One region of the Blautia sp. OF03-13 genome, then DNA from elsewhere that is predicted to be linked to it. Evidence: riboswitches for the same ligand, from Rfam matches in the RefSeq annotation. Region 1 holds a riboswitch; the other holds the start of a gene.
The links. Region 1 has a riboswitch for cobalamin ahead of DXA55_RS12400 (hypothetical protein). Riboswitches for the same ligand answer to the same signal wherever they lie in the genome.
Positions count from the first base shown of each region.

Region 2: it holds a riboswitch for cobalamin, as region 1 does, so the genes downstream of both, DXA55_RS07650 (sirohydrochlorin cobaltochelatase) here and DXA55_RS12400 (hypothetical protein) in region 1, are expected to answer to the same signal.

Region 1 is NZ_QTVR01000016.1:18,983-34,824, forward strand. It holds gene DXA55_RS12370 (potassium channel family protein) at 1-158, shown strand, start outside; gene DXA55_RS12375 (TrmH family RNA methyltransferase) at 170-940, shown strand; gene DXA55_RS12380 (polysaccharide deacetylase) at 1,116-2,585, shown strand; partial or broken gene DXA55_RS12390 (DUF885 domain-containing protein) at 2,676-4,471, opposite strand; cobalamin riboswitch at 4,561-4,764, shown strand; gene DXA55_RS12400 (hypothetical protein) at 5,044-8,832, shown strand; gene DXA55_RS17850 (ABC transporter substrate-binding protein) at 8,912-9,676, shown strand; gene DXA55_RS17855 (ABC transporter substrate-binding protein) at 9,673-10,275, shown strand; partial or broken gene DXA55_RS19350 (FecCD family ABC transporter permease) at 10,332-11,347, shown strand; gene DXA55_RS12415 (ABC transporter ATP-binding protein) at 11,354-12,451, shown strand; gene trxB (thioredoxin-disulfide reductase) at 13,024-13,944, opposite strand; gene DXA55_RS12425 (hypothetical protein) at 14,004-15,329, opposite strand; gene dapF (diaminopimelate epimerase) at 15,535-15,842, shown strand, end outside.
Region 2 is NZ_QTVR01000008.1:20,566-36,407, forward strand. It holds gene fabK (enoyl-[acyl-carrier-protein] reductase FabK) at 1-107, shown strand, start outside; gene fabD (ACP S-malonyltransferase) at 104-1,024, shown strand; gene fabG (3-oxoacyl-[acyl-carrier-protein] reductase) at 1,053-1,793, shown strand; gene fabF (beta-ketoacyl-ACP synthase II) at 1,810-3,045, shown strand; gene accB (acetyl-CoA carboxylase biotin carboxyl carrier protein) at 3,082-3,597, shown strand; gene fabZ (3-hydroxyacyl-ACP dehydratase FabZ) at 3,624-4,061, shown strand; gene accC (acetyl-CoA carboxylase biotin carboxylase subunit) at 4,058-5,404, shown strand; gene DXA55_RS07645 (acetyl-CoA carboxylase carboxyltransferase subunit alpha) at 5,961-7,670, shown strand; cobalamin riboswitch at 8,472-8,665, shown strand; gene DXA55_RS07650 (sirohydrochlorin cobaltochelatase) at 8,960-10,264, shown strand; gene DXA55_RS07655 (hypothetical protein) at 10,404-11,015, shown strand; gene DXA55_RS07660 (DUF2798 domain-containing protein) at 11,127-11,585, opposite strand; gene DXA55_RS07665 (TrmH family RNA methyltransferase) at 11,946-12,770, shown strand; gene DXA55_RS07670 (AraC family transcriptional regulator) at 12,862-13,737, opposite strand; gene DXA55_RS07675 (alpha-amylase family glycosyl hydrolase) at 14,088-15,632, shown strand; gene DXA55_RS07680 (HelD family protein) at 15,691-15,842, opposite strand, start outside.

The DNA.
Region 1 (15,842 bases):
ATCTGCGGAAGAAATACAGTATCAACGTAATCGCCGTCAAGGACGGGGAAGACATCCGTGTCACGGTCAATCCGAAGACGCTGCTCCGCGCAGAGGAAGTGCTGATTCTGATTGGCGAAAACAAAGAACTTGCCAAATTGATGAAAAACAGGAAATGAGGGGACCATTCATGATTACAAGCAGCAGCAATGCACAGGTAAAAAACATTATTGCGCTGAACAAAAAAGCAAAAGAACGCCGGGAGCAGGACGTTTTCGTGGCGGAGGGCTGGAAAATGTTCCAGGAAGCGCCGCGGGAATGGCTGAAAAAAGTATATGTGTCTGAGAGTGGCAGCAAAATGCATGAAATGCCGTCCGACGGGACAGAATACGAAGTAGTGGACGACCGCGTGTTCCAGTCCATGTGCGACACGAAGACGCCGCAGGGTGTTTTAAGTGTGATCCGCATGCCGCATTACACCGAAGAGGAGGTGATGGACAACGGAAAGACACCGCTTCTGATGGTACTTGAGGATCTGCAGGACCCTGGAAATGTCGGAACAATCATCCGCACCGCAGAGGGCGCAGGAGTCACCGGCATCATCATGAGCCGCGGTACCGCGGATATCTTCAATCCGAAAACGATCCGCTCGACGATGGGCTCGATCTACCGTATGCCGTTTCTGATCGTCGACGATGTGGTCGGATTTGTAAAAGGCTTAAAAGCGCGGAAGATCTGTACGTACGCGGCACATCTGCACGGCGTGCATTCCTACCGCGAGGAGGATTACACAAAAGGAACGGCATTCCTGATCGGAAATGAGGGAAACGGCCTGACCGATGCAATGGCAGAGGCCGCTGAGTGCCTGATCCGTATTCCGATGGAAGGAAAAGTGGAGTCGTTAAACGCAGCGATTGCATCCGCCGTTCTCATGTATGAGGCACACGGCCAGCGCGCATAAAAGAAAGAGCGTTACCGGTTTTCTTACATTTCTCTTAACCTGCCGGAAAACTACTCGACAGAACCGGTATTTTGAGCTAAAATAAAAAAAACAGAGTCCGGGCTGAATTTCTGTCAATCCGGTAAAACTGTAATATTTGCCAGAAAAGCAAAAGCTGTTTTGGGAGGAAGGAAAAATGAGTGAGAAAAAAAACATCAGTAAAAAGGAGCTCCGAAGAAGAAAGCGGAAGCGTGCGCTGATGATCAAAACAGGAATTCTATGTGTTCTGCTTGTCATCTTCGGCATTGGAATCTGGGCTTTGGCCGGAGGAACAGAAAAAATCCAGCAGAAAGCACAGAAAAAAGAGGATCAGAAAACAGCAGAGGTGGACGGTTCCGTATCGTCGGACAGCACGGGAAGTGCTGAAGCGCCGACAACGAAAGCACAGATTATGGCGGAAGCCGATGCACTTGCGCAGACATACGATTACGATGGAGCCATTGAAAAGCTCCAGAGCGTAGAGGGCGCAGCGACCGACGCGGATATCATCACAAAAGTAGCAGAGTACACCAGCACGAGAGATGCCTGTGTGCGCGTCAACGTCAACGAAGTAACCCACATTTTCTATCATTCTCTTGTAGTCGATCCGCAGAAAGCTTTCTATCAGGACAACGCACAGACCGCAGGCTTCTGCCAGTGGATGACCACCGTGGATGAGTTCAACGCGATCACCCAGCAGATGTACGACAGAGGATATGTCATGGTTTCGATCAACGATCTCGTGAAAAAGACCGTAGATGATGACGGAACCGTTCATTACGAGGAAGGGGACATTTACCTGCCGGAGGGCAAGAAAGCATTCGTTCTTTCTCTGGATGACCTTTCCTATTACCACTCTTACGACGGACGCGGCATTGCCAGCAAGATGGTAGTCGGCGACGACGGAAAACCGACCTGCGAATATATTCAGGATGACGGAACTGTTGTGACCGGTGCTTACGACTGCATCCCGCTGATGGATCAGTTTATCGAAGCGCATCCGGATGCCGTATACCACAATGCGCGCGGAACCGTAGCACTGACCGGCTACGATGGAATCCTCGGATACCGCACCGACGGTGATTACAAGACGAGAGAAGATCTGACGGATGATCAGGTAGCATGGCTTGATGCACACCCGGATTTCGACTGGGATAAAGAGTGCGAGGAGGCGAAAAAAGTAGCCGATGCGATCAAAGCAGACGGCTGGACATTCGCAAGCCATACCTGGGGCCATATCCGTGTCGGCGACAAACCGATCGAGACGATCCAGGCGGATACCGAGAAATGGCTGACGTATGTTGCACCGCTCATCGGCGGAAGCGATATCATCATCTTTGCACATGGACAGGATCTTTCCGACTGGCACGATTACACGATGGACAATGAGAAGTTTGCTTACTTAAAGAGCCAGGGCTTCAACATCTACTGCAACGTAGATTCCTCCAAGTATTTTGTTCAGGTAAGAGACAATTACCTGCGTATGGGACGAAGAAACCTGGATGGATACCGTCTGTACCAGAACCTCTACGGAGGCGGCGAGGACAGAACAAGCGATCTGTTTGATTCTGCCTCTGTTATTGATCCGCAGCGGCCGACAGATCCATCTCTTTACAATTTAGGTTAAAGAATTTTGAAAATGAAAAAGATCTCACAGAACTTTCTATTATTTATAGAAGAAAGTCTGTGGGATCTTTTTTTCAGCAGGGCGAACCGTTTACAGATATTTTTCTACGAGCGGAAACGGCAGAGGCCCGAGACGGAGCAGTTTTTCATGGAAACCGATCAATGAGAATGAGTCACCTTCCTGTTCCCGCACTTCCGAGAGGAGCTGCGAAAACGAGAGCGATCCGACACAGTATTTCAGATAGTTCGCCGGTGTCTCGAGAATATACTGATATAAAGAGGCAGCGGCCGACGCATCCGTGATGCCGAACTGCGCCAGAAAGGCTGACGCATCCGAGAGGAGCCATCCCTGGCTGTGGATTCCGAGATCCAGCAGCGAGCAGAGGGTAAGATGCACCGAGCGGTTCAGATACCAGAGACGGCAGAGCGCCTGCGTGTTTGCATCGAGATTACGTGCGGCGTAGCGGCAGGCATATGATTCAACGTAGGTTGCCCATCCTTCCACATAACCCGACGGCGCGTAGAGATGGCGGATCAGAAGCGGGTCGGAGCGCGAGAACGAGACGGTCTGGTACAGATGGCCGGGAAAGCCTCGTGGGCAAGTGTGGAATACAGTTCGATGCCGGTCATCTCATCCGCGGGATTCAGGTAAATGGAGTTGGGTGAATTGATATCGGCGGGCGGTGTGAGATAAAAGGCGGGGCTTAAAAAATCCTTGAGGGAGTCATCCACGGTCTTTACTTCGTATGCGATACCCGAAAGAACGGGAAAATCTTCAGAAACGGCATTCTGCAGATCGGCAAGCATTTCCTCCGGCGTGGAGAACGGCAGCACGAGCGCCTGCTCGGAGAGGGAGAGCGACGGATTCTGATCGAGAATGATCTGCATTTCGGCACACTGGTCCGCAAGCTGCTGTGTTAAAAGGCGGGTCAGCTCCTCCGGTGAAGCATCAACACCGACGCGGCTGCGGAGAAGATATGCATAGTAGGAAAGTCCGCCTTCCTGCCGGGAAAGACCACCGGCGTTCTGTGTTCCTTTGCCGCGGAGTGAAGAAAGCGCATCGGAAAGAGAGCGGTAGGCGGGAAAAACACAGGAGGTAAGGAGTTTTTCATGCGTCTGCAGACAGAGATTCCTTTCCGCCTCAGAAAACAGTGAAGACGCCTGCAGTTTATTCTGAAAAACGGTGTGGAGCAGATGGATTTCCGGTGTATCCGCGTCGGCGAGAAAAGCACTGCACTGGTGGATAATGCCATCGACCGCAAGGTCATTCTGAAACACGCCCTGCCGGGATTTTTCCTGTTCGAGTGCGATGAGGTCGGAGAAATAGCGCGGGAGATCCTGCAGAAGATGGAGGTAGTCGGCGATATCCTGCTGTGTGCGGAACGGGTATTCTGCGAGCAGAATGGGAAGCTGTGCCTGAATCCCGAGCGACGGACCGAGCGGTTCCGCAAGAAGGCTGGTGCTGCCCGGCATTTTCTCGCAGTCCAGCTCGTAGAGCAGAAGATCGAGCGTGATCTGATTTTCCGCGGAGAGGCGGTTGCGATGAAAGGATGTGAGCGTTGTTTCCACACTCTGCAGCAGGGCATCATACGAGGTGCGGTCAGGGATGGAAACCGTGCCGAACGAGGCGGTGCCGGGGGCAATTCCGCGGGAAGCCGGATCAGCGAGGGTATAGTGGAGCGTGATGGCAGAAGAGGTTACCTCGGAGTGGAACCGTTCCTCCACATACGCGGAAAACCGGCGGTTCTCACCAGGGGAAAAGAACGGGGAAAAATACCAGAACAGCAGGGCGAAAAGAAGTCCGCCGCACAGAAGCAGAGGGAACAGGATGCGGCGGTGCAGAGAAGCTGGTTTCATAGAATAGGCTCCGGTGCGGACAGTTATCATAAAGTATGTAAAAAATGCTGATTTTATGCGCTTTTTCCGTGGCCTTTCATTTGACTTTCCAAAACGGCTTTGCTATAATCAGTAACGAATGAAATAAGGGACTTTTCAGTGCAGAACGGATTTGAAAAAGAATCCGCGAAGGTAAAAGAGAATCAGGTGGAAATCCTGAGCGATCCGGTCACTGTAAGCAGGGAGTGTTAGCTGCAGAAATGCCATTGTGCGAAACGCATGAGAAGGCGCGGCTGCCGTGAAGATCTGCGAGTCAGGAAACCTGCTGGAAAGGTTAGTGAATCGCTTCCGATGAAAGCATATATTCATGGAAAGATGTACGAAGTAAAATCGGACATCTGCTTTTTTGTCGCCATGCGTCCGAAAAAGAGCTCCGGTGGAGAAACTCTTTTGCAGAAAAAGCAGATGTCTGTTTGTCTTTTCGCAGAAAAAATGTGTCCTCAAAAACAAGATTACTTGCAGGGAGACATCATTGACGGGGACAGGCACCGCCCAGTTGCCTGAAAAAGTCAGACGGAATCCGGAGCAGATGCGCGAAGGAGATCCGAAGAAAAGGAGAAGTTATGAAAGGAAATTCAAGCAAATTTCTGGCACTGTTGCTGTCGGCGTCCATGATCATGAGCCCGACTGCCAGCGTATTAGCAGATACGCAGGAAAAAGCAGCACAGACAGAAAGCAGCGCAGCCGCAGAGGAAGCGCCGCAGAGCGAAGAAACAGCAGAGACGGCAGAACCGGAAACAACACCGGCAGAAACCGAGAGCAGTGAAAGCACTGCAGAGACTCCGGCAGAAGAGCCGACGGAAACACCGGCCGCGCCTGCAGAGGATCAGACACCGGCAGGATCTGACGAGACCGAGACACCATCCGCAGATGAGGATGCTTCGGAAGATACTGCAGAGGACACTGCAAAAGACGGTGAAGAGACTGCCGATACCACAGAAAAAGAGCCGGAAGCAGCAGATGAGACTTCCCAAGATGCTGAAAAAGAAACACCGGCAAAAGAAGAAACCAAAGATGCTGTAAAAGAGAATACCAGTCCGGCGGCAGAACAGCCGAAAACGGAAGTAAAAGAAACAACCAAAAATGAGGCATCCAATACAGCCGAGGAGAAAGAAACAAAAGCAGCGGAAGCAGCAAAACCGGCAGATGGTGAGTATGAGACTTCTGCAGAAGCAACCGGAAGCATGTTCCGTGTGATTTCTTCCAGACTCATCGTAAAAGATGGAAAACTGAAAGCATCCATTCTGCTGAGTGGAACCGGCTATGATTACCTGTATATGGGAACAGCAGCAGAAGCTGCCGCAGCAGATGAAAAGAGCTGGATTGCTCCGACAGGAAGCGAAACCTATACGGATACGAAGACTGGTGCAGAAAAGACCGGATATCGTTTTGAAATTCCGGTGGAAGAGCTTGACAAACAGATGGATGTTGCCGTTCGCTCAGCCAAGAAAAAAACATGGGCTGATAAAACCGTTACGATCCACAGCACCGATGCAATCCCGACGGTAACACCGGAACCAACCGAGACTCCAAGCGAAAATCCAGGTGAGGATTCCTCGAATAAGCCAGCCAGTGTAGAAGCACCGGTTACCAAAGAGGACGGCAGCGTATTCAAAATGTTCGTCATCTCCGAGGCAACAATGATCAACAAGGGCGATAAACTCGTTCTTACACTGAAAACAAACAACGTATCATTTGATAAACTGTATCTTGGAAAGAACGATGACCTTGCAAAAACACCGGCTATCCAGGGAATGCAGGAAGCAAACGGCGGTTATTCCTTTACATTTGAAGTAGATGCGGACAAAGCCGGCACAACCGTTCCGATCGTTCTTGGAAAGAAAGACGGAACCTGGTACACCAAACAGCAGCTTTATCTTGCAGTTCCGGGAAGCAAAACACCGGAAGTAACTCCGATACCGGAGCCGACCGAGACTCCGGTCCCGACTGCAACCCCGACTCCGAGTGAGACTCCGGTTCCAACCGCAACTCCAACTCCGGAACCGGCGAAAGTAGAAAACGGTATCTACAGCGGAACCGCGGAGACCGGCGCAGCTATGTTCAAAGTAGTCGGCGTAGAGCTGACCGTAAAAGACGGCGACATGAAAGCACGCATCACGTTAAGTGGTGTTGCCTACGATTATCTGTACATGGGAACACCGGAAGAGGCAGCTGCCACAGACAAGAGTGCATGGATTGCAGGCGTCGGCACCGTTGATTACACAACAGCAGACGGCGAGACGAAAACAGGAATGCAGTATGATATTCCGGTAGCAGCACTCGATCAGGCACTTGTTGTTTCTTCCCATTCTGCAAAACGGGATAAATGGTATGCAAGAACCATTACTATTGCATCTTCCAGTCTGAAAAAGACCGCAGATCTTCCGGCAGATGAGACCAATAAAGTAGCAGATGGTATTTACAGTGCAGAGGCAACAACTAATGCAGCAATGTTCAAGGTAGTCGGCGTAAAACTGACCGCGAAAAACGGAAAAATGACAGCAGTTATCACCTTAAGCGGAAGCGGCTATGATTATCTGTATATGGGAACCGGAAAAGATGCGGCAGCAGAGAGCGGCGCATGGATCGCTTCCACCGGAAAAGTGGACTACACCTTAGACGGTGAAACCAAAACCGGAATGCAGTTTGAAATCCCGGTAGAGGCACTTGATCAGGAATTTGCTGTAGCAGCTCATGCAGTAAAGAGCGGCAAATGGTACGACAGAGCCATCACGATTGCATCTTCCAGCCTGAAAAAGACCGGAGACCTTCCGTCGGATGACAACAAGGGCGATACTCCGAAACCAACCCTCGTTCCGACCAATATCCCAACCGTATCTCCATCTGAGACACCGGTTGTAAAACCCACCAGCACCCCGACTCCGGCACCGACCCAGAAACCGGCAGATACCAAACCGGAGCAGGAATCCAAATATGAGTCTGACTTAAGCGGCGGCACATCCAAAGTAGACAGTGCAACCACACTGGCAGACGGCGTTTACACACCAGACGGATTCTCCTTCTCCGGCGGATCCGGAAAGGTAACCATCTCCTGCAGCAAGATTACTGTAACGAACGGACAGGCTTATGCAACGATCGCATTCAGCAGTCCGTACTACGGATATGTAAAAGCAAACGGAAATAAATACATGGCAAATGTCAGCGGCGGAAGCAGCATCTTCACCATTCCGGTTGAGCTGAATAAGAACAATACCATCATCGGTATGACCACCAGAATGTCCGTTGCCCATGAGATTTCCTACAACATCTTCATCTCCTTGGCAGCAGCAAAGAAGGGCGGCAGCACTTCTTCCAGCACAGGATTTGTAAAAGCAGACGGAACAATCTCCACGATCAGCACCGATAACTCCAAGCTGGATACCACCGCTCCAGAGATCATGGGACTGGAATACAAAGCAGAGACAAAACTTGCTTACGCAGAGTACTTCAAGATGTATCATTACGACGAAGGCATCACCCTGCTGGAGATCGATATGACAAAAGATACCGAGCGTGATCCGGAGAAACAGAACGAGGACGACAAGAAAGCAGAAGATACCGATACCGCAGCAGCGGAGGATACCGCAGCAGCAACCGACGAGGAAGAAGCGGCAGCAGCATCCGATTCCAAAAAGACCAGCACTGAGAAAGCGAAAGATCTGACCGAAAAGACAAAAGAGCTGTACGAAGGCAATGTTGTCAAATATCTGATCGTTCCGAAAGATGTTGAGATTCCGGCAGGACTGGACAAAGATATGATCGTGATCCAGCTTCCGGTTGAGAAAACATACGTAGCATCTGAGGATGCCCTGAAACTTCTCGATGAGCAGTTAGACGCAGCAGAGAGCATCAAAGCAGTCGGCATGGAGCAGAAAGACTGCCAGATCGAAAACATTGCAAAAGCAATGGAAGACAAAAAAATCTCCTTCGACGGAGCATTCGATGATCTGGACTACAAAGCTCTGGTAAAAGACGAAATCGATTTTGCAATTCTTCCGTCTGAGTTCCTTCCGGGAAATGCAAAAGATGAGGAAGATGCTGATGCAGCCGACGAGACCGCAGATACCAAAGCTGAGGATCAGAAGGACGATAAAGACGATAAGACAACGGATGAGAAAGCAGACGAAGACAAGACTCCGGAAGAACTTCTGAAAGAGGAAAATGAGCGTCTGTCCGACACCGCAGAGCGTCTGGCAACCCTGACCATTCCGATGCTGGTTGACCGTTCCGCAGACGAGAAGACCGATCTTGCGAAAGCAGAGTGGCTGAAAGTCTACGGCGTGATCTTCGGATGCGAGGATCAGGCAAACGAGCTGTTCCAGCAGATGGTAAAGGCAGAAGAGAATAAATAAGTACAATAATTTGCAGCAAAAAATGAGAAAGGGCTGCTGCCGTATGGCAGCGGCTTTTTCTTTAAGAAAGGAATATCAAATGACAGGAAAAAACGAAAGAAAGCTGAAAAAATGGGCTGCACTTTTTCTTGCAGCAGCGATGTCACTGACGGCCTGCGGCAGCACCGCATCAACGGGAAGCAGCACATCGTCCGCGTCGGGCACTTCGGCAGTTTCTCAGAGCAGCACATCCACAGCATCCGCAGCAGATGTTTCCGAAAGCCAGACGGAGAGCACATCCGTCTCGGAAAGTACGGCTGAAAGTGAAAGCACCTCCGAAGCCACTGCTGCGAGCAGCACCTCCGGGAGTGATACCGCATCCGCGGATGGTTTCGCAACGACAGACGATGTCAGCGACGCACCGGACATCACCGGAATCACCATCGAGAGCAAGATGGTCCTGAATTACGCCGAGTGCTTTAACGTATACTACTGCACAGACGGCTATAAACTGATCGATGTCAAAGACGGCGCGCAGTATCTGCTCGTCCCGGACGGAAAAGAGGCGCCGGATGACCTCGATTCCGACGTAATTGTAATCCATCAGCCGCTGGAACGCATCTACATGGCAGCAACCTCTCCGATGGCGCTGTTCGATGCCATCGACTCCCTCGATACGATTCGTCTCTCCGGTGAAACCGCAGACAACTGGTACGTACAGGATGCCGTTGACGCGATGAATGCCGGAACGATGATCTTCGCCGGAAAATACAGTGAGCCGGATTACGAACTTCTGGTCAGTGAGAACTGTGATCTGGCCATTGAATCCACGATGATCCTCCATTCCCCGAGGTACAGGAGATGATCGAGATGCTCGATATTCCGGTCTTCATCGACCGTTCCAGCTACGAATCCCAGCCTCTTGGCAGAACCGAATGGATCAAACTCTACGGTGCCATGCTGGACAAAGAGGAGGAGGCAGCCGACTTCTTTGCAAGTCAGGCAAGTGTTGTGGAAAATCTGAAGGATTTCCAGAATACCGAAAAAACGGTCGCTTTCTTCTATATTAATACGAGCGGAGCTGCCGTTGTGCGGAACCCGGAGGACTATATTTCCAACATGATCGAGCTTGGCGGTGCGCGCAACGCCTTCCGTGATCTCCAGGACGACAGCGGAAAAACATCCGTGCCGATCACGATGGAGCAGTTCTACGATACGGCCGAAGATGCGGACTACCTGATCTACAACGCAAGCATCGATTCCACCGTCAAAACCCTGGACGACCTGCTGGCAAAGGATTCTATGTTTGCCGATTACAAAGCAGTCAAAGAGGGCAATGTCTGGACAACCGAGAAATCGATGTATCAGGCAACCGATAAAATTGCACAGTTTACCAACGACATTAACCTTCTGGTAACGGGCGGCGATCCGGATCAGATGGTATTCTTAAGAAAATTATCCTGATGGAGGAACGTATGTCAGAGAAAAAAAATATGACAGGAAAAGAGAACAGTTTCCATATGGAAAACTTCCGGCGCCGTTCGCGGTATGCCGCTGTGTTTCTGGTGCTGATTCTGGCGTTCGCTGCCATCACCGTGCTGAATATTAATTCCGGAAACGTAAATATTTCGATTCCGGAAATTTTCCGGATTCTGCTGCGGCGGACCGGAGAGGGGAAAGAGTACAATATTATCTGGAAAATCCGCCTTCCGCGTATTCTGATGGCGGCAATCCTGGGCGGTGCTCTGTCCCTGTCGGGCTTCCTTTTACAGACTTTCTTTGAAAACCCGATTGCCGGTCCGTTTGTTCTTGGAATTTCCTCGGGAGCCAAAATGGTCGTGGCGCTGACCATGATCTTTTATCTGGAGTGGGCGCGCAATATCACATCTTACACGATGATTGTTGCAGCATTCTTAGGATCCCTTCTCTCCGTCGGCTTCATTCTGCTGATGTCCCGACGGATCAAAATATGGCAGGACTTCTCGTCGGCGGTATTATGATCGGTTACATCTGCTCGGCGGTCACGGATTTTGTTGTCACCTTCGCGGAGGATTCCGATATCGTCAACCTCCACGGCTGGTCACAGGGAAGCTTCTCCGGCATGAGCTGGAGCAACGTAGCGATCTCTGCGGCTGTGATCGGCATCACCTTTGTCATCACGTTCCTGATGGCAAAACCGATCGGTGCATATCAGCTCGGTGAGGCGTATGCGCAGAGCATGGGTGTCAACATCAAAGTATTCCGCATCGCGCTGATTCTGCTTTCGAGTATTCTCTCCGCATGCGTCACCGCATTTGCCGGTCCGATTTCGTTTGTCGGCATTGCCGTCCCGTTCCTCGTCAAACAGAGCCTCGGCACATCGCGTCCGCTCGTCGTAATCCCGGGAACGTTCCTCGGCGGAGCCGTCTTCTGTATGATGTGCGACCTGATCGCGCGTATGGCGTTTGCACCGCTGGAGCTGTCCATCAGTACGGTCACATCGATCTTTGGTGCGCCGGTCGTCATTTTCATGATGCTGCGCCGGAAAAGGGGGTAAGAGAATATGAATGAATATTATTTTCATCTGGACCACCTGACGGTCGGCTATGATAAGAAGCCGCTGATCAAAGATATCTGCATCGGCATCGAAAAAGGCGAGATCGTTACGCTGATCGGACCGAACGGTTCCGGTAAATCAACGATTCTGAAAAGCATCACCCGCCAGTTAAAGCTGGTCGGCGGAAATGTGGAGTTTGACGGGAAAAACCTGCATGAGCTTTCGTTCCGTGAGTTGTCCACGAAGATGGCCGTTGTGCTGACGGAGCGCATGAAGCCGGAGCTGATGACCTGCCACGATATCGTGGCAACGGGCCGCTATCCGTACACCGGACGGCTCGGCATGCTGACCCGCGAGGATGAGGAGAAGGTCGAGAAGGCGATGCGCGCCGTTCATGCCGAAGAGCTCGGCGGCCGCGATTTCAACGCCATCAGCGACGGCCAGCGCCAGAGAGTGCTTCTTGCGCGTGCGATCTGTCAGGAGCCGGAGGTCATCATCCTCGACGAGCCGACTTCTTTCCTCGATATCCGCCACAAGCTGGAACTGCTCGCGATTCTGCGCCGCATGGCAAAGGAGAAGGGCATCACCGTCATCATGTCGCTGCATGAGATCGATCTGGCACAGAAAATTTCAGATAAGATCATCTGCGTCAAGGGCGATGCTATTTCCCATTTCGGCGCACCGGAGACAATTTTCCGCGAGGATATCATCCGCGAACTGTACGAGATTGACAATGGTTCGTTTGACCCGTGCTTCGGAAGCATCGAGCTGCCGCGGCCGGAGGGAACACCGCGCGTCTTTGTCCTCGCAGGCGGCGGAACGGGAATCCCGGTGTTCCGGAAACTGCAGAAGGAAAATGTCCCGTTTGCGGCAGGCGTCCTGTATACGAACGATATCGATTACCAGCTCGCCCGCATTCTGGCGATGGAGACGGTAACCGAAGCACCGTTCCAGGAGATCAGCGACGAGGCATTTGCCCGCGCCTGCGAGCTGATGAAGAGCTGTGAACGTGTCATCGACACCGGCGTCCCGGTGGGCATGTGCAACCGCCGGATCGAAGAGCTGAGGGCAGAAGCAAAGCGGCTTGGAAAGCTGGCAGAGTAAAACAAAGAAAAATCCAATCAAAATCTCCTGTCTGGGAACGAAACAATCGTTTTCCGAACAGGAGATTTTCTTTTTGCAGCCATTGTAAAAACAGCAAAAGAACACGAAAAATGTAATATTAAATTGTACGAAAAATTCACACAATTCAAGTCAAAAACCAACAGAGATTGACACTTAAAAAGTCAAGTGCTTTGTAAAATCTTTTGGCGAAATAACGGTTTTCTCTGTTATGACCAAAACACGCGTTCTGATTTCGCGAGATTTAAACACATGCTTTCCACACCGTTTTTCGTGGATAATGTGGATAACTCGGTGTATAACTTGTTTTTAGGCATGTTTTCGGTGGTTAACTATGTGGATAACTTGTGGACGGTATGTTTATAAAATTGGCCCGTGTGGAAAAACCCCGGTTTCTTTGTGCAATTTCGACAAAAGAGGTTTTAAAGTTTTATACGACTGACATGAAAGGTTTTTCAGATTTCAGAAACTACGGAAAAACAGAAAAAAGCAGGCAGTTCTCCGTACAATACGAAGAATGCCTGCTTTTGCTGTATTCTATTCGAAAGAAGCCATCAGTGGCTGATCAGATATTTCTCTACCGAAGTCACACAGTTCGCGCCGTCGGCGGCTGCCGTGATGATCTGACGGAGCTGCTTCGTGCGGACATCGCCTGCGGCGAACACGCCCGGCACGCTCGTCACACCGTCTTCGCCGGCTTTGATGTAGCCAGCCTCATCGGTTTCTACGGTGCCTGCGATCAGTGCGGAGACCGGAACGATGCCGACGGCAATAAACACGCCGTCTACCGTGATCATACCGGCTTCCCCTGCCTTTTTGTTCGTTACCTTCACGCCGGACACCATCTCGTTTCCCTCGATGGAATCCACAACCGTATCCCACACCATTTCCACATTCGGCAGTGCCAGCAGTGCATCCTGGAGAACACCGGCTGCCCGCAGTTCATCGCGGCGGTGGATCACGTAAACCTTTTTGCACGTTCTGGCAAGGAAAATCGCATCCTCCACGGCGACATCGCCGCCGCCGATAACGGCAACGGTTTTGTCTTTGAAAAATGCGCCGTCACACGTTGCACAGTAAGAGACGCCCATGCCGGAGAGTTCCTTTTCACCAGGTACATTTAACGCGCGGTGCTCCGCACCGGTTGCAAGAATGACCGTTCTGGCATGATACTCATTTTTTCTTGTGCGGACAATCTTGATCTCTTCGTCAAGAACAAGCTCCTTCACACGCTCGCGGGAAAATTCCGCGTCCATTTTTTCAGCGTGTGCGCGCAGCGTGCTTCCGAGATCCATGCCGCTGATGCCCGGAAGGCCGGGATAGTTGTCTACTTCATAGGTATTCAGCACCTGGCCGCCGCTTGCAAAGTTTGCCTCAATCGTAAGAGAGGAGAGCTTTGCGCGTTTCGCATAAATCGCGGCAGAAAGACCCGCCGGGCCGGAGCCGATGATGATAACGTCGTATAAGTTTTCCATAAAAATCCTCGTTTTCGTCTGTAGTAAGCTGCCATGCAGCCATTTTTCTGAAAGTATCGTTACGGAGCCGGTGTTTCGGACGGTTCCTGACTGTCGGAAACGGAAGATGAATCTTCCGCGGAAGTTTTTTTGGCTTCTTCTTCCGGCGCTTCCGGCTGGTTGTGAACCACCTTGATGCTGCGTACCAGCTTCAGATCGTTGTCGATGCCGACTTCCGTGTAGTCCAGCTTTTCGTCATCACTATAGAATGTGTAGAGTGTCAGGTTACTATCCTCTTTTTCCGTTTTTTCTGATTTGGCATCCCCTGCCTTCGTCAGAAAATCGCTCTCGGAAGTGCCGAGCGTGATGCCGTTTGTGATTGAAATCGGAATCTTTGTCGTATCGAGATCGCCGTACAGCGAAGTAACGAAACAGTTGCGCACTGTCGTCGCCTCCGCGCCGTAATTATGTACGGTGCAGTAAAGTTTCTGACCGCCCTTTTCCAGCGTGACGTAGCCGTATTTTCCGTTTAAAACGGCCGTATCGGACTCTTTCGTATTGACGGTCCAGTCGTGGTCCAGAAGTTCACTGACCGGAACGGGAAGATGATAGAGTACATCGTCAAAGCGGACGGTCCAGTCGTTGATTTCACTGCTGTCGGCTTCCGGTGCCTGGTAGGCCTCCACTTCCGGTGTTGTGGCATCGCTGACACCATCGAGCGCTTCTGCATCAGCCGTGGTCGTAAAGTTCTGCATATCGAGGGAATACAGAATTCCCGTTTCGTTATCGAAGCCGAGCGTGATCGTCTGGTACAGCCCGTACTCATACGTGAACTGCACAGAGGTATCGGCCTCATAACGGTCCTTTGGCGCACCGTAGATGCTTTCCACATCCTCCATCAGCGACTGCTGCAGGGTGACGCCGTTCGGCAGGCCGACATAGATATTCTGGCCCTCAGCGGTCGAGGTATCGATGTGAATGCCTCCGATCAGGCATTCCGCCACTGGCTTTGCCGTGGTGTCCGGATTGGCAATATCGACGGTAATCTGGTTTCCGTCCTTTTCAAAGCTTTCGCCCTCTGAGAAGGATTCCGGCTGGATTTCCTTTGTGTCGTCGCCGCTGTAGACCCAGCCAAGCGCTGTAAAATCCGCGTAGGATTCCGGAATTTCGTATGTATCGCCCCAGATGGCAAGCTGAAAACTGTTCAGGTTCTTCGAGAGATCCACATCGTATTCCGGAATCTCATCGGAATCGCCGGAGGCCGCCAGATTGTCTTTGGGGTCGTCATCGTCGGTACTCTGACTGATGGTTGTGATCGGAATCGTTTCTGTTTTCTTTCCGCAGCCGCTCGTTCCCACGAGGAAAGCGGCAAATACTGCTGTTAAAACCCAACGGTATTTTTTCATCCAAACCTCCTCATAATAAATGGTTAAAAATATTTGAAAGTTACTTCATGTAAGTAACGATATCAGTTCCCCCTATTCTATCACATTCCGCTTCGTTTTCCAATGTCTGAAGCGGATTTGAGAAAAATGGTTTTTCAAAAGCGCGGTACGGAATACATATTTAGTAAGGAACTGGAAAGGGCAGAAGTCTGGGAGGAGGCTGTGTATGCGTTTTACAAAAATGCAGGGCTGCGGAAATGATTATATCTATGTAAATGCCATGGAGGAGCGGGTGGAGAGTCCGGGACGGCTGGCAAAAGCGGTAAGTGACCGCCATTTCGGCATCGGCGCGGACGGGCTGATTCTGATCGGGGCATCCAAAACAGCAGATTTTTCGATGGAAATGTACAACGCCGACGGCTCGAAGGGCGCGATGTGCGGCAACGGCATCCGCTGTGTGGGAAAATACGTGTACGAGCATGGGATGACGAGAAAAACGACGCTGACTATCGAAACCGTCAGCGGAAACCGTGT
Region 2 (15,842 bases), on a different contig from region 1:
GTCAGATTGCAGGTATGGTAAAAGACGAGAAAAGCTGCAAAGAAATCATAGAGCAGATGATGAATGAGATGGAAGAACTTCTGAAAGGAGCACCGGCGCGGTTATGAGTAAAACAGCATTTATGTTTCCTGGACAGGGTTCCCAGTGTGTCGGCATGGGCGCGGATTTTTATGAAGCATGTCCGAAAGCGAGAGCCGTCTACGATATGGCATCCGAGCTGATCGGGATTGATATGAAAAAACTCTGTTTTGAGGAAAATGAACATCTGGATCAGACAGAGTTTACCCAGATTGCACTGCTGACAACCGGAATGGCGATGGAGCAGTCCATCCGGGCGTGCGGCCTTACGCCGGATGTGACAGCGGGCCTCAGCCTTGGCGAGTACAACGCGATTGTGTCCGCCGGCGGTATGGAAATGGCGGATGCGATGAAGGTCGTCCGCAGAAGAGGCATCCTGATGGAGGAGGCTGTTCCGGCAGGCGAGGGCGCGATGGCGGCGGTGCTCGGCATGGAAGCTGCAAAAATCGAAGAGATTTTGAGCGGGATTTCCGGCGCCTACATTGCCAATTACAACTGCCCGGGTCAGATTGTCATCACCGGATATGAGGCGGCAGTGGCAGAGGCTTCGGAAAAGTTAAAAGAAGCAGGCGCAAAGCGGGTACTTCCGCTGAACGTAAGCGGCCCGTTCCATTCCCCGATGATGGAATCCGCATCCAAGGGACTGACGGAGGCGCTCGAGGGTGTCGGTTTTATGGAACTCGCGATTCCGTATGTAACGAATGTAACCGGTCAGTATGTGCGTGACATTGCACTGACACGCGGCCTTCTGATCCAGCAGGTGGCATCCGGTGTGCGGTGGCAGCAGAGCATCGAGGCAATGATTGCGGACGGCGTTGATACCTTCGTGGAGATCGGACCGGGAAGAACACTGACCGGCTTTTTAAGAAAAATCAACCGGGATGTAAAAGGTTACAATATCCGCACCTATGAGGAAATGCATCAGGTGTGCGAAACTTTATTATAGATAGTGGATTATGCAGCAGGAGAATGAGATGTTAAGTGGAAAAACAGCAGTAGTAACGGGCGCATCCCGCGGAATCGGGCGTGCGATTGCAGAAAAACTGGCGGCGGAGGGAGCCTTTGTTGTCATCAATTACAATGGTTCAAAAGAGGCGGCCGAAACCGTGCTTGCGGGAATCCGCGCGGCAGGAGGAGACGGCTGTGTGATGCAGTGCAATGTATCGGATTTTGCGGCGTGTGAAGCGTGGATGAAGGAAATTCTTGCTTTGTATGGGAAAATCGATATTCTGGTCAACAACGCGGGCATCACAAAGGACGGCCTTCTGATGGGCATGTCGGAGGAAGCCTTCGACCGTGTCATTGAGACAAACCTCAAGGGAACGTTCAACTGCATCCGCTTTGCGGCACGGCCGATGATCCGTCAGAAGAGCGGCTGCATCATCAACATGGCTTCTGTGGTCGGCGTGGCAGGAAACGCCGGACAGGCAAATTATGCGGCATCGAAAGCAGGTGTGATCGGCCTGACGAAAACAGCGGCACGGGAACTGGCATCCCGCGGCATCCGCGTCAATGCGATTGCGCCGGGCTTTATTGAGACCGATATGACGGAGGTTCTTTCGGATAAAGTGAAAGAAGCATCCGTATCCCAGATTCCTCTCGGCCATTTCGGAAAGCCGGAGGATGTGGCAAACCTGGCCGCATTTCTGGCATCCGAAGCGGCAGCTTACATCACCGGACAGGTGATTCACTGCGACGGCGGCATGGTGATCTAAGAAAAGGAGAGTTGGAATGAAGAGAAGAGTAGTCATCACAGGGCTGGGTGCGGTAACCCCGATTGGAAATACCGTGGAGGAATTCTGGAACGGCGTCCGCAAGGGAGCCTGCGGAATCGGAACGATTACGAAATTTGATACAGCAGAATATAAAGTACATCTGGCAGGCGAGGTCAAAGGCTTCGTGGCAAAAGAACGCATGGATTTCAAGGCGGCAAGACGAATGGGAACTTTCTCCCAGTATGCCGTTGCGGCAGCAAAAGAAGCGTTTGCAGATGCCGGCATTTCCATGGAGAATGAAGATCCGTTCCGCGTCGGCGTTCTGGTGGGCTCCGGCGTCGGTGATCTGAATGCATGCGAGCAGGCGAAAGCCAAAATTGATGCCGGAAATCCGTCCCGCGTCAACCCGTTTACCGTTCCGGTGATGATTGCGAACATGGCGGCGGGAAACGTTGCGATTGCACTCGGCGCGAAAGGAAAATGTACCAGCGTGGTGACGGCGTGTGCGACAGGAACGCACTGCATTGGCGATGCCTTCCGCGCAATTCAGTACAACGATGCGGACATCTGCGTGGCAGGCGGCGCGGAGAGCGCAATTACGCCGGTCGGCGTGGCAGGCTTTTCGGCACTGACCGCACTTTCCGAGTCGGAAGATCCGCTGCGGGCTTCGATTCCATTTGATAAAGACCGGAACGGTTTCGTCATGGGCGAGGGCGCCGGCATTCTCGTACTTGAGGAGCTGGAGCACGCGAAACAGCGCGGCGCGAAGATCTATGCAGAGGTAGTCGGATACGGCGCAACCTGCGATGCGTACCACATTACTTCTCCATTGGAAGATGGAAGTGGCGCGGCACGTGCGATGGAGCTTGCGATGGAAGAAGCGGGAGTAAAACCGGAAGAAGTTACTTATATTAATGCACACGGAACGTCCACACATCACAACGATCTGTTTGAAACGCGTGCGATCCGGAAAGCCTTCGGTGATGCGGCAGACCATGTGCTGGTCAACTCGACGAAATCGATGGTCGGTCATCTGCTCGGCGCGGCAGGCGGTGTGGAAGCTGTTGTCTGTGCGAAATCCATTCAGGACGGCTTCGTGCATCAGACGATTGGAACAAAGGAAGCAGATGCGGAATGCGATCTGAATTACTGCATCGGCGCTCCGGTGGAAACCGATGTGAAACTGGCAATGAGCAATTCCCTTGGTTTTGGCGGCCACAATGCGGTGCTGCTGTTTCAGAAATATGAATAAAGCGGCATCGTGTTCCGGTGCAGAAAGGAAAATAAGATGGAATTAGATCAGATTTTACAGTTGATTGATAAAGTTTCGGATTCTTCGCTGACCGCGTTTGATTACGAGGCTGATGGGATCAAGATTGCCATGGAGCATGGAAAAGCAGCTCCGGTGCAGGTGCAGATGAGCGGGGTTCCATCCGGTGCCGGTCTGCAGATGGCAGAGATGATGGGCGGAGCAAATGGCGTGACAGCGAAAGAAGCAGCCATGCCGGAGAGAAAAGAAACGGCAGGAAAAAGTACAGCGGCTGAGGATCACAGCGAAGCAGAAGAAGGCGTTTTTGTGACATCCCCGCTGGTCGGAACGTTTTATACAGCTCCGGCAGAGGATGCCGAGCCGTTTGTGAAGGTCGGCGACACCGTGAAAAAGGGACAGGTTGTAGCGATTGTGGAGGCCATGAAGCTGATGAATGAGATTGAGAGCGAAGTGGACGGCGTGATTGCGGAGGTTCTGGTGAAAAACGGCGAGATGGTTGATTACGGAAAACCGCTGTTCCGGGTAAAAGCGTAAAGCCGGGACGAGAAAGGAAGCAGCGAATGAACAGTTTGACAACGAAACAGATTCAGGAGATTATTCCACACAGACATCCGTTTCTGCTGGTGGATTACATAGAAGATTTTGAGCCGGGCGAATTCGGCATTGGGTATAAATGTGTGACGTACCGCGAGGATTTTTTTGCGGGTCATTTTCCGCAGGAGCCGGTGATGCCGGGCGTGCTGATTATCGAGGCGCTGGCGCAGGTCGGTGCGGTTGCGATTCTTTCTCTTGACGAGAATAAGGGAAAAATTGCATTTTTCGGCGGCATCAACAAGTGCCGCTTTAAGGGAAAAGTGAAACCGGGAGACAAGCTTCGTCTGGAGACGAAAATTATCCGCCACAAGGGACCGATGGGCGTCGGGGAAGCGGTTGCTTCGGTTGACGGCAAGGTGGTCGCGCAGGCGGAACTGACCTTTATGGTGGGGGCAGCACAATGATTCGAAAAGTTTTGATTGCAAACCGTGGGGAGATCGCGGTCCGGATTATCCGGGCATGCCGTGAGATGGGAATTCTCACGGTTGCTGTTTATTCGGAGGCGGACCGGGAGGCACTGCATGCGCAGCTCGCGGATGAGGCGGTGTGCATCGGGCCGGCACCGTCGAAGAACAGTTATTTAAATATGGAACGTATTTTGAGTGCGGCGCTTGTGACGGGGGCGGATGCGGTTCATCCGGGATTTGGATTCCTGTCGGAGAACAGCACGTTTGCGCGGAGATGCCAGGAGTGCCACATTACGTGGATTGGTCCATCTCCTGAGGTGATGGACCGGCTGGGTAATAAGTCTGAGGCGCGAAATACGATGCAGGCAGCCGGTGTGCCGGTGATTCCGGGGACGAAGGAACCTGTTTTTGACTGGGAGACGGGTCTTTCTGAGGCCGACCGGATTGGTTTTCCGGTGATGATTAAGGCGGCGCTTGGAGGCGGCGGCAAGGGTATGCGCATGGCGGAGACGCGTGGGGAGTTCCAGAGTGCGTTTCAGACGGCACAGAAGGAGGCTAAAAGTTCGTTTGCGGACGGGACGATGTATGTGGAGCGGCTGATTCGTCATCCACGTCATGTGGAGTTTCAGATTATGGCGGACTCGTTCGGGAATGTGATTCATCTGGGGGAGCGGGACTGCTCGATTCAGAGGAATCATCAGAAGATGATTGAGGAGTCGCCTTGTGTGGCGATTGATGACACGCTGCGGGAGCGGATGGGCTCGGCGGCGGTCCGGGCGGCGAAGGCGGCGCATTATGTGAATGCGGGGACGATTGAGTTTCTGCTGGAGCCGGACGGGAATTTTTATTTTATGGAGATGAATACGCGGATTCAGGTGGAGCATCCGGTGACGGAGTGGGTCACGGGGGTGGATCTGATTCAGGAGCAGCTTCGGGTGGCTTCGGGGATGCCGCTGTCGGTGACGCAGGGAGAGGTCCGGCTTTCGGGGCATGCGATTGAGTGCAGGATTAATGCGGAGAATCCGGCGAAGAATTTCAGGCCTTGTCCGGGGAAGATTACGGAGATGCATCTGCCTGGGGGATTTGGAGTACGGGTGGATACGGCGGCGTATGACGGGTATGTGATTCCGGCGTTTTATGATTCGATGCTGGCGAAACTGATTGTGCATGGGAGGACGCGTGAGGAGGCGATTGCGCGGATGAGGAGTGCGCTGGGGGAAGTCGTCATCGAGGGAGTCGACACTAACGTTGATTATTTGTATTCTATTTTAAATGAAGAGGAGTATCTGGCCGGGAGGGCGGATATTGAGTTTGTGGAGCGGTTGACGGAGAGATTGTGAGAGACGGACGCCGCCCGGCAGTACAGCAGAGGGGGACGGCGCGGTTTCAGAGGAAAGAAACACTAAGGACTCCAGCATTTGCTAAAACCATTTTCAAAAATCCAAAACTCGCTGTCGCTCAGACAGTTGGATTTTTGAAAATAACGCAAATTCTGGAAGCCTAAGTGTTTCTATAGCAATCCCCGAAAATAATGCAAAAAATTCAGCACCGCAGAGCGTGAATTACTGCGTCACAGATTTTCGTCGTACCCCGGTACGCCTTCAAATCTGTTCCTTGCAATTCGCGCTCTGCAGCACTGCCTTTTTTGCATTATTTTCGGGTCTTGCTATAGTTCCTCCTGCAAATGCGCCGTCCCCCTCTGCTGTACTGCCGGGCGGCTGAGATCAGACACACGACTGGGAGAGTGTGGTCAGCGACACGCGGGGCGGTGCGGCTGGGATGACAGGAGTGAGCGGTGAAGAGAGAATGAATGCCTCGATGGGTGAGGTGTGTGGTTGGAAGATTGTTATGGTGACAATAGAGTGAAAGTGTTATGACGTAAGGAGTGATGGTGGTATGATGCTGGGTAAGTATTTTAAGAAGACGGTGTTTCGGAAGGAGCACACGGTGGATGGGGTGGTGCCGGAGGCGCCGCAGGGGATTTTGAAGAAGTGTAATGCTTGTAAGGGGGCTATTTTTACGGAGGATGTGAAGAGGAATCTTTATATTTGTCCGAAGTGTGGGAATTATTTTCGGGTGCATGCGTATCGGAGGATTGAGTTTCTTCTGGATGATGGGAGTTTTGAGGAATGGGATCAGGGGATGACGGCGGGGAATCCGCTGGGGTTTCCGGGGTATGAAGAGAAGGTGAGGGCTCTGCAGGAGAGAACAGGACTTACGGAGGCTGTTGTGACTGGTAAGGGACGGATCAACGGGATGGAGACGGTGATCGGGGTCTGTGATGGCAGGTTTATGATGGCAAGTATGGGTGAGGCTGTTGGGGAGAAGATTACGCGGGCGGTGGAGAGGGCGACGAAGCTCTCGCTGCCGGTGATTTTGTTTGCGTGCTCGGGAGGGGCGCGGATGCAGGAGGGGATTGTTTCTCTGATGCAGATGGCGAAGACGTCGGCGGCGCTGAAAAGACACAGTGATGCGGGGCTTTTGTATGTGAGTGTGCTGACGGACCCGACGACGGGCGGCGTGACGGCGAGCTGGGCGATGCTGGGGGATATTATTCTGGCGGAGCCGCATGCGCTGATCGGGTTTGCGGGACCGAGGGTTATTGAGCAGACAATAGGACAGAAACTGCCGAAAGGATTCCAGCGGGCGGAGTTTCTGGTGGAGCATGGGTTTGTGGATCGGATTCTGCCAAGAGAAGAGGCGAAAGAGGTGCTGTCGGAGATTCTGCGGATGCATGGGAAAGATATCGAAGTTTCCTCGGAAGTGCTGACTTTGGGGGATGGAGACGTGAAGCGGTCTTTGGCAGCACCAGAAACGGGAGAGAAAACATCGGCTTGGGACTGTGTGCAGAAAGCGCGGAAAAAGGACCGACCGGTGGGAGAAGATTATATTCGGGAGCTGTTTCCTGATTTTATTGAGTTTCATGGTGATCGACTGTATGGCGATGATGCGGCGATCATCGGCGGTATTGCATCGTTTGACGGCACACCGGTCACGGTCATCGCCGAGGCGAAAGGCGCGGATACGAAAGAAAACATCCGCCGCAATTTCGGCATGCCGTCCCCGGATGGCTACCGCAAAGCCCTGCGTCTGATGAAACAGGCCGAAAAATTCCACAGGCCTGTTATCTGTCTCATAGACACCCCAGGCGCCTTCTGCGGAATGGAAGCCGAAGAACGCGGCCAGGGCGAGGCGATTGCGCGGAACCTGTATGAAATGTCAGCGTTAAAAACGCCGGTTCTTTCTATTGTCATTTCAGAAGGCGGCAGCGGCGGTGCACTGGCACTCGCCGTGGCGGATGAAGTGTGGATGATGCAGAATGCCATCTACTCCATCCTGTCGCCGGAGGGATTTGCAAGCATTCTATGGAAAGACGGCAAACGCGCGCCGGAGGCCGCCGAGGTGATGAAGCTGACGGCGAGGGATTTGAAGGAACTGGGAATTGTAGAAGAGATTGTGGAAGAGCCGGGGGAGTTTACGGTGGACACAATGCCAGTGGTGTGTGAAGAATTGAGAGGCAAAATTCTGAGATTCCTGGAAAAGTATGAGAAGATGGATGGGGAAGAACTGGTAGAGGAGAGGTATCGGAGATTTCGGGATATGTGAAAAGAAGATTTTGACATATTCTGAAATGCATGATATTATGATATTGAAAAGAGTGCTACCGATAGACGGTTAGTCCATATTTATTGGTTTATGTAAAAATAGTCGCCAAAGTTTGCAGGACTGGGCGGCTATTTTTGTGATTTCGCAGTATCTTTGCCGAAGTTGTATCCAAGGCTAAAGCAGGTTAAGCCGAAACTTACAACTGCTATGAAGTCGATAATACTCATGGCTTAGCCCTCATTTCCAAGGAATTCCCATATAAAGGGTTTCTATGTAATCGGAGAGTCACAGTCCCTCCGTAGAAGGACTAACCGCCTACCGTTATGGCAGCACCCGTATATTGAGTATAACAGTTTCTTGTAGTCCATTCAATAAAAATATGATTGAAATGCAGAATAAAAATATACGGATTTTAGATATACAAAATAAATAGAGGATTTGAAGGGAGGAATAACTAATTGACGTTGGCGGAATTTATGGTAAGATAAAAGGGCAGGATACAAATACCGAGGATATTCTGCGAGTTCAGACTTAGGTCTGTGAGTTGAAAAACATTTTTGAATAAGTGTTAGACAAAAAGCATTAGAAAATATTCTAGTGCTTTTTATTTTAGTATTTATGTTATACAACAATGTAAACTTTACATTATTGTATAAGTATAAAAATATAATTTGTATTGTGTCCACGATGAACGTCGCGAATGTGGTATATGAAATGGAAAATGGCCGGATTTCCTGATTTTACGGCACTTGACAGAGAAAAGATGATGTGCTACACTAACAGTCGTTAAAGAAAAGACAATTAAATATCGATGTGTAAGGTGTCGGACATACGTGTCCGGTGAAAAGGGAAGCAGGTGTGAATCCTGCACGAACTCGTCACCGTATTTTGCAAGCAGGGGAATGATCCACTGGGAAACCGGGAAGGAGATCGATGCGCTGGAGTCAAATCCTGAAGCAATGAGCCGGGAGACCTGCCTTTCGCAGTACAGGAACGTTACGTTCGTGTCACGAGGAACTGGCAGTACAAAACAGGAAAGCGGACATTTGCCCCACAGCGGGTGAAATGGTTTTCTTTGTGATGAAAATACTGGAAGCCCCTCGTTGAAAAACGAAAGGGCTTCTTTCTATTTACGCGGGCAACGAGCCAAAGTCCGTGCTTGCACGAGACCTTAGCGACTGCCGCGATAACTTGAGAAACTCGCGGAGCGTATTTCTCATAGTTTGAAATGTAAAACGTCCCCGATATTGGTTGTTGCAAAGATACCAGCAAATGGGAGGAAAACAAAAATGAAAAAGAAACTTGTAGTCGCTTTAATTTCAGCAGCTATGGTAACATCTATGCTCGGCGCATGCGGAAGCAGCAACACATCCAGCAACAGCGCAAGCAGCACAGCAACAAGCAGCGTAAGTGCATCTTCCGCATCTGAGGAAGACACCACAGTAGCAAGCAGCAGCGTAAGCGCATCTTCTGCATCTGAAGAGGTATCCGCAGATGCAGACCAGGAGGCAGCAGATAAAGTGGCAGCTTTGATTGACGCAATTTATGTACAGGAAAGAAATGATAACACCGACGAGCAGTGCAAAGAAGCAAAAGAGGCATGGGATGCCCTGACAGACGCGCAGAAGGAACTTGTAGAAGGCGAGAACGCAGATCCGGATTACTTCGGAAGAGACACAGGTGATGCATCCAAGGATGATCCGTTAAACGGAGACGAGATCGGCGAGAATGAGCTTCTGGTTGTAAGCTTTGGTACTTCCTTCAACGACAGCCGTGCTGAGGATATCGGAGGCGTTGAGAAAGCTCTGCAGGCTGCATATCCGGACTGGTCCGTAAGACGTGCCTTCACCGCACAGATCATCATCAACCATGTACAGGCCCGCGATGACGAGAAGATCGACAACGTGGATCAGGCACTGGAAAGAGCCGTAAGCAATGGCGTGAAGAACCTGATTATCCAGCCGACTCACCTGATGCACGGAGCAGAGTACGATGAGCTGAAAGAAGCAGTAGATGGCTACAAGGATAAATTTGAGTCCGTAACCATCGCAGAGCCGCTGCTTGGCGAGGTTGGAAGTGACGCTACCGTAATCAACGAGGACAAACAGGCCGTTGCAGAAGCAATCACGGCACAGGCAGTAAAATCTGCAAATTATGACAGTCTGGATGCAGCAGCAGAGGACGGCACTGCTTTCGTATTTATGGGACATGGCACTTCCCACACTGCAAAAGTAACCTACAGCCAGATGCAGACACAGATGGATACTCTTGGATACAAAAACGTATTCATCGGAACCGTTGAGGGCGAGCCGGAAGAGACCGCTTGCGAGAACGTGATCGAGGCAGTAAAAGCAGCCGGATACAAGAAAGTAATTCTTCGTCCGCTGATGGTTGTTGCAGGTGACCACGCAAACAACGATATGGCAGGCGAGGATGAGGATTCCTGGAAGAGCCAGTTTGAGGCATCCGGTGCATTCGATGAGATCGACACTCAGATCGAAGGTCTTGGAAGAATCGATGCTGTTGAGCAGCTGTATGTACAGCACACCAAGGCAGCTATGGACGGCAACGGCGTTCAGGACGATGCTGAATAATTAGGGGTTGTATTCCGAACGTAAAATAGAGTAAAATAAGATCCGGCAGTACGGCTGAAGAGACTCAGTGTGCTGTCGGATTTTAAGTTGAGCGGATGAAAAAGATCCGCTTCAAGGTGATACAAGGAGGAAATTTATTATGAGAAAAAAATTGGCAGTTCTTTTTCTTGGAGCAGCACTGACTGTATCCATGCTCGGCGCATGTGGCGGAAAGGATGCAGCGTCATCTTCTGCATCTGCAGTATCTGCGTCTTCTGCGGCAGACGCATCTTCCGCTTCTGTACAGGATGCATCTAAGGCAGAGAGCAGTACATCCACATCAGATGTTTCAGCAGAAAGCGCATCGGCAGCGGAGACTGCAGGAGAAAGCAGCGCATCAGAGCTGGAAGACGGTACGTATACGGCAGACTTCAATACAGACAGCAATATGTTCCATGTCAATGAAGCAAAAGAAGGAAAGGGTGTCCTGACGGTAAAAGACGGAAAAATGACCATCCACGTCAGCCTGGTATCCAAAAACATTGTCAATGTCTTTGTGGGAACAAAAGAAGAAGCACAGGCAGACGGCGCAGAGCTGATCGAGCCGACCACAGATGAGGTAACGTATTCTGACGGAACCACAGATGAAGTGTACGGCTTTGATATCCCGGTAGAAAAACTGGACGAGGATTTCAATGTTGCGATCATTGGTAAAAAAGGAACCTGGTATGATCATGTAGTCAGCGTATCCAATCCGGTACCACAGGAGTAATCCGGGAAAAAACAAAAAGATATCCACAGAAGGTGAACCATTTTGCACCGTCTGTCCACAGAAATTGTGGACAGAGAGGGGAAAAACGGTTCCCTTTGTGGATATCTTTTCTTATTTCTCCGGAAACAGTTTGCAGAACAGAAAACGGATGAAGGGTCCGCAGTACATGAGCTGCCAGAAGAAGGCAACCGGGAAATTTAAGAACGTGGTCTGGAGCCAGACAGCGACAAATTCTTTTCCGGCATTTTTAAACAGCAGTGTTGCAATAAAACTCATAATCGGACACATAATAGCAATAATCATAATGGAAATTGCCAGCGTGATTACGATCGGACGATCCTGCGGTGTTACCATGCAAAAAGCTAATTTGTGAGCCAGATGATCCACGAGGAAAAACTCGAGGATAAAAGCGGCCGGCCACATGATCATCATCTCGTGAAACGCCATCAGAAAGACCTGATTTGTCATTCCGCCGATGTTCATGGAAATGTTGTAGCAGATCATGGCATAGACCATCAGAAAGGACATCATGAGGGTAAATACAACGTTTTGAAATTTTGTTTTTGGCATCGATTGTTCTCCTTTTCTTTGCGTTTTTTGAAAAATGGGCGCAAAAAAGACACATGTGTTGTTCGTTAACCAAGCAATGCACTTGTGCCGTTTCCAATCTGATACCAATCTTTTCTGCAGTTTTTAATTTTGAACCGTCGATTATTATAACGTCTCCGGCGGCGTTTGGCAAGAGGAAATTGAGAAATTTTTTAAAAAGACAGATAAACAAGAAAATTCGATGCGTGCTGGAAGCACGGTTTGGCGAATGGTGCGGGGAACGGCACCGGCGGGAAAAAGAATGGATTGCGAAACGGGAGCGGGATTGCTACAATAGAACATAGTGAAAACAAAGAGAAAACGCAAAAGGAAATCAATATTATGTCAGAGATCAGAAAAATCGAAAACTTTGCGGCGCCAGAGCTCGACGTGTATGCGCGTCTTTCAGAACCGCAGTTATTGCACTATTATGAACCGCAGCCAGGCCTTTTTCTTGCGGAGAGTCCGCGTGTCATCGAGCGTGCGCTGGATGCCGGATATGAACCGGTTTCGTTCCTTGTCGGAAGCGCAGAACTTGCCGCAAACGAAGCACTCTTTGCGCACTGCCCGGACGCGCCGGTCTATACAGCAGAGACGAAGGTGCTGGAACAGCTCACAGGCTTTGCCCTCACGCGCGGCATGCTCTGCGCGATGCACCGCCGCACGCTTCCGGCTATGGAGGAAATCTGCCGGAATGCCCGCCGCGTGGCGATCCTGGAAAATGTCGTGAACCCGACGAATGTCGGTGCGATTTTCCGTTCTGCCGCCGCACTTGGCATCGATGCCGTGCTCCTCACATCAGGCTGCAGCAACCCGCTGTACCGCCGTGCCATCCGCGTGAGCATGGGAAATGTCTTCCAGGTCCCGTGGACCGTGCTGCCAGGCGGCAGTTACTGGCCGGAGCAGGGAATTGCTGCACTGCAGGAACTTGGATTTTATACCGTTGCGATGGCATTAAAAGAAGACTCCGTGCCGATGGATGATCCGTCGTTAAAAACGCATGAAAAGCTCGCCATTCTGCTCGGAACCGAGGGTGACGGACTGGCAAGTGATACGATCGCTGAAACAGATGCAACCGTGCTGATTCCGATGACACACGGTGTGGATTCACTGAACGTCGCTGCGGCGAGCGCTGTCGCATTCTGGGAGCTGGCGGGAAGAAGATAAAGATGTTCCGTCGGTACCGGAGATTACGGAATAAAAATAGGATCAGAGATAGATTTTCGGGATGCATATTTTGATGCATCCCTTTTTGAATTTACGGATTTTGAAATTCCTTCCGATACATCTGCGGCGTACATCCCACTTTGTTTCGGAACTGCCGGTTGAAGTTGGAAAGGTTGCGGAAACCATTGTCGTACGCGATTTCGGACACACTCCGCGTCGTACTGCGCAGCGCCTCGCAGGCGGCTTTGATCCGAAGCTGTGTCAGATATTCAACGGCCCCGAGTCCGAAGGTCTGCTTAAAACAGCTCATAAAATAGCTTTTGCTCAAATGCGACAGCCTGGCAAGTTCCTCTATGGTAATCGGGTCGGCGAAGTGCTCCTGGATATAGGCGAGCACAGGCCGCAGGTTTTCAGCAGCCGCAGGCATGGCGGGACGATCGGTGCAGAGTTCCGGCGATGCGGCGAGCAGATAGAAGAAGCGGAGCAGCTCACTTTTCAGCAGAAGATCGGAGACAGCAGAGTTTTCACGGATGCAGCGGAAAATCTGATGGACGGATGCAGAAAGTGCAGCATAACCGGAATGTTCGGGTGAAATCGGTGCCTGGATGCGGCGCCGGGCGGAGAAAAACGGCTGCAGAATTTCCATGTAGCTGCGGTCGTCATACCCGCCGATCAGCATATTCTGGTGGAAAACAATCGTATCATAAAACATCGACTCCTGCTCGGCGGGCAGAATGGCATGTACGAGGTTCGGCTGAATCAGAAAAATATCACCGGCATGCGCCGTAAGCAGACGGTCCTCATACTGAAAATACCCCGTTCCGCGTTTGATATAATTCAGCTCCATCTCCCCGTGCCAGTGTAGCGGTACGCCGGGAAAATAGTCGGGCATCCGGCAGTCATAATAACTGTAGGGAACCTGCATGGAGCCGTGCTGGCGTTTTTCTTTCGCAGCAGAAAGCATCATAAAATCCTCCTCCAAAAAGCATGTCCGTAAAATGCCGGAAATGGCAGAGCGTGGCATGGATAAAATCAGTTAATGTTCACTCAGCAGTGAAACACTTGCTGTTTCGCTGCGTAAGAAAGTGATTCAGGTGTGAGCAGCCCTCCTTTTGCGAAGCAAAACTTTAAATGAGGGGTGCGAAGGTTACAGTTCGCTGGGTACCAGTGAACTGTAACTAAAATCATAGAATAGTATTAGAATGAAATAGGAAATTACTGGTATTTCAGCGGATACAGTAGTAATATATCATATAGAAACACTTGCTGCAACGACGAAAATACAGCAGAAATAAGAGTGAAAGAGGAAAAGAAAAAATGTCAAAATGGTTAGATAACGCAGTATTTTATGAGATTTACCCGCAGTCCTTCAACGACACCAACGCCGACGGAATCGGAGATTTCCAGGGTATCATTGAAAAATTAGACTACATCAAGGAACTGGGCTGCAACGCCATCTGGATCAACCCGTGCTTCCTGTCCCCATTCGGTGATGCAGGATACGATGTCGCAGATTACTGCCGCGTTGCACCGCGCTACGGAACGAATGAGGATCTGAAGAGAGTTTTCGAAGAGGCACACAAACGTGACATGCACGTTCTGCTCGACCTGGTTCCGGGCCATACATCTGTTGAGCATCCATGGTTCAAAGAATCCATGAAAGCAGACCGCAATGAATTTACAGACCGCTACGTATGGACCAATAACGTATGGGAAGCACCGGAAGGAATGGGAAGCCTGCGCGGCATTTCCGAGCGTGACGGCGCCTGCGCCATCAACTTCTTCTCCAACCAGCCGGCCCTGAACTACGGCTTTTATCAGCCGGATCCGGAAAAACCGTGGCAGCAGTCCTTTGATGATGAGGGACCGCAGGCAACGCTGGCAGCGATGGAAGATGTCATGAGATTCTGGCTGAACATGGGCTGCGACGGCTTCCGTGTCGATATGGCGGGCTCCCTGGTAAAGAACGATCAGGAAGGCAAAGGAACCATCCGCCTGTGGCAGCAGGTACGGAAATTCCTCGACGCCGAGTTCCCGGATGCAGCCATGGTATCCGAGTGGGGCGAGCCGGACAAATCCTTACAGGGCGGCTTCCACATGGACTTCCTGCTTCACTTTGGACCGTCCCATTACAACGATCTGTTCCGCTGCGATGAGCCATTCTTCTCCAAACGCGGAAAAGGAGATATCTCTGAGTTTGTAGAGACCTACAAAACCAACTACAATAAGACCGCACAGAAAGGCCTGATCTGCATCCCGTCCGGAAACCATGATATGGACCGCCTGGCACGCCGTCTGCAGGGGGATGAGCTGAAAATTGCTTTCGCTTTCCTTCTTTCCATGCCAGGTGCGCCGTTCATCTACTACGGTGATGAAATCGGTATGCGCTACGTCGAAGGCCTGAAATCCGTTGAGGGCGGATACAACCGCACCGGTTCCCGTTCTCCGATGCAGTGGGATGACAGCACCAACGCAGGATTCTCCAGCGCACCGGCCAGTGACCTCTACATCACCATGGACCCGGGCAAAGACCGTCCGACCGCCAAAGCACAGATGGCCGATCCGGATTCCCTGTACCACGAAGTTAAAAAACTCATCGAGATCCGCCAGAGCAGCAAAGCACTCTTAAGCCGCGGAACCATCGAGTTCGTTTATGCAGAGAAAAACCAGTATCCGCTGGCATACGTCCGTGAGGCTGAGGGTGAAAAAGTCCTCGTTATCATCAACCCATCCGACAAAGAGCAGTCCTTCCCATACAGTGCAGAGCTGAAGGATGCCCTCTACACGATCGGAGGAAAAGCAGAATCCAAAGACGGAACCATCACCATCCCGGCACAGTCCGCAGGATTCTATCATATCTGATCGAAAATAAAAATGACAGGGAGATCCAATCGAATTTTTTCGGAGGATCTCCCTGTTTTTAAATATGATACACTCTCAGCTCATGCAATGCCCTGGTCGCTGCAATATACTGCGCCTGCATCATTATCTCCCGTTTCTCGTCCTTCGGGAAAATAGAGAACACCTGATCAAACTCCAGCCCTTTCGCCAGATAAAATGTGGTAACCGTCA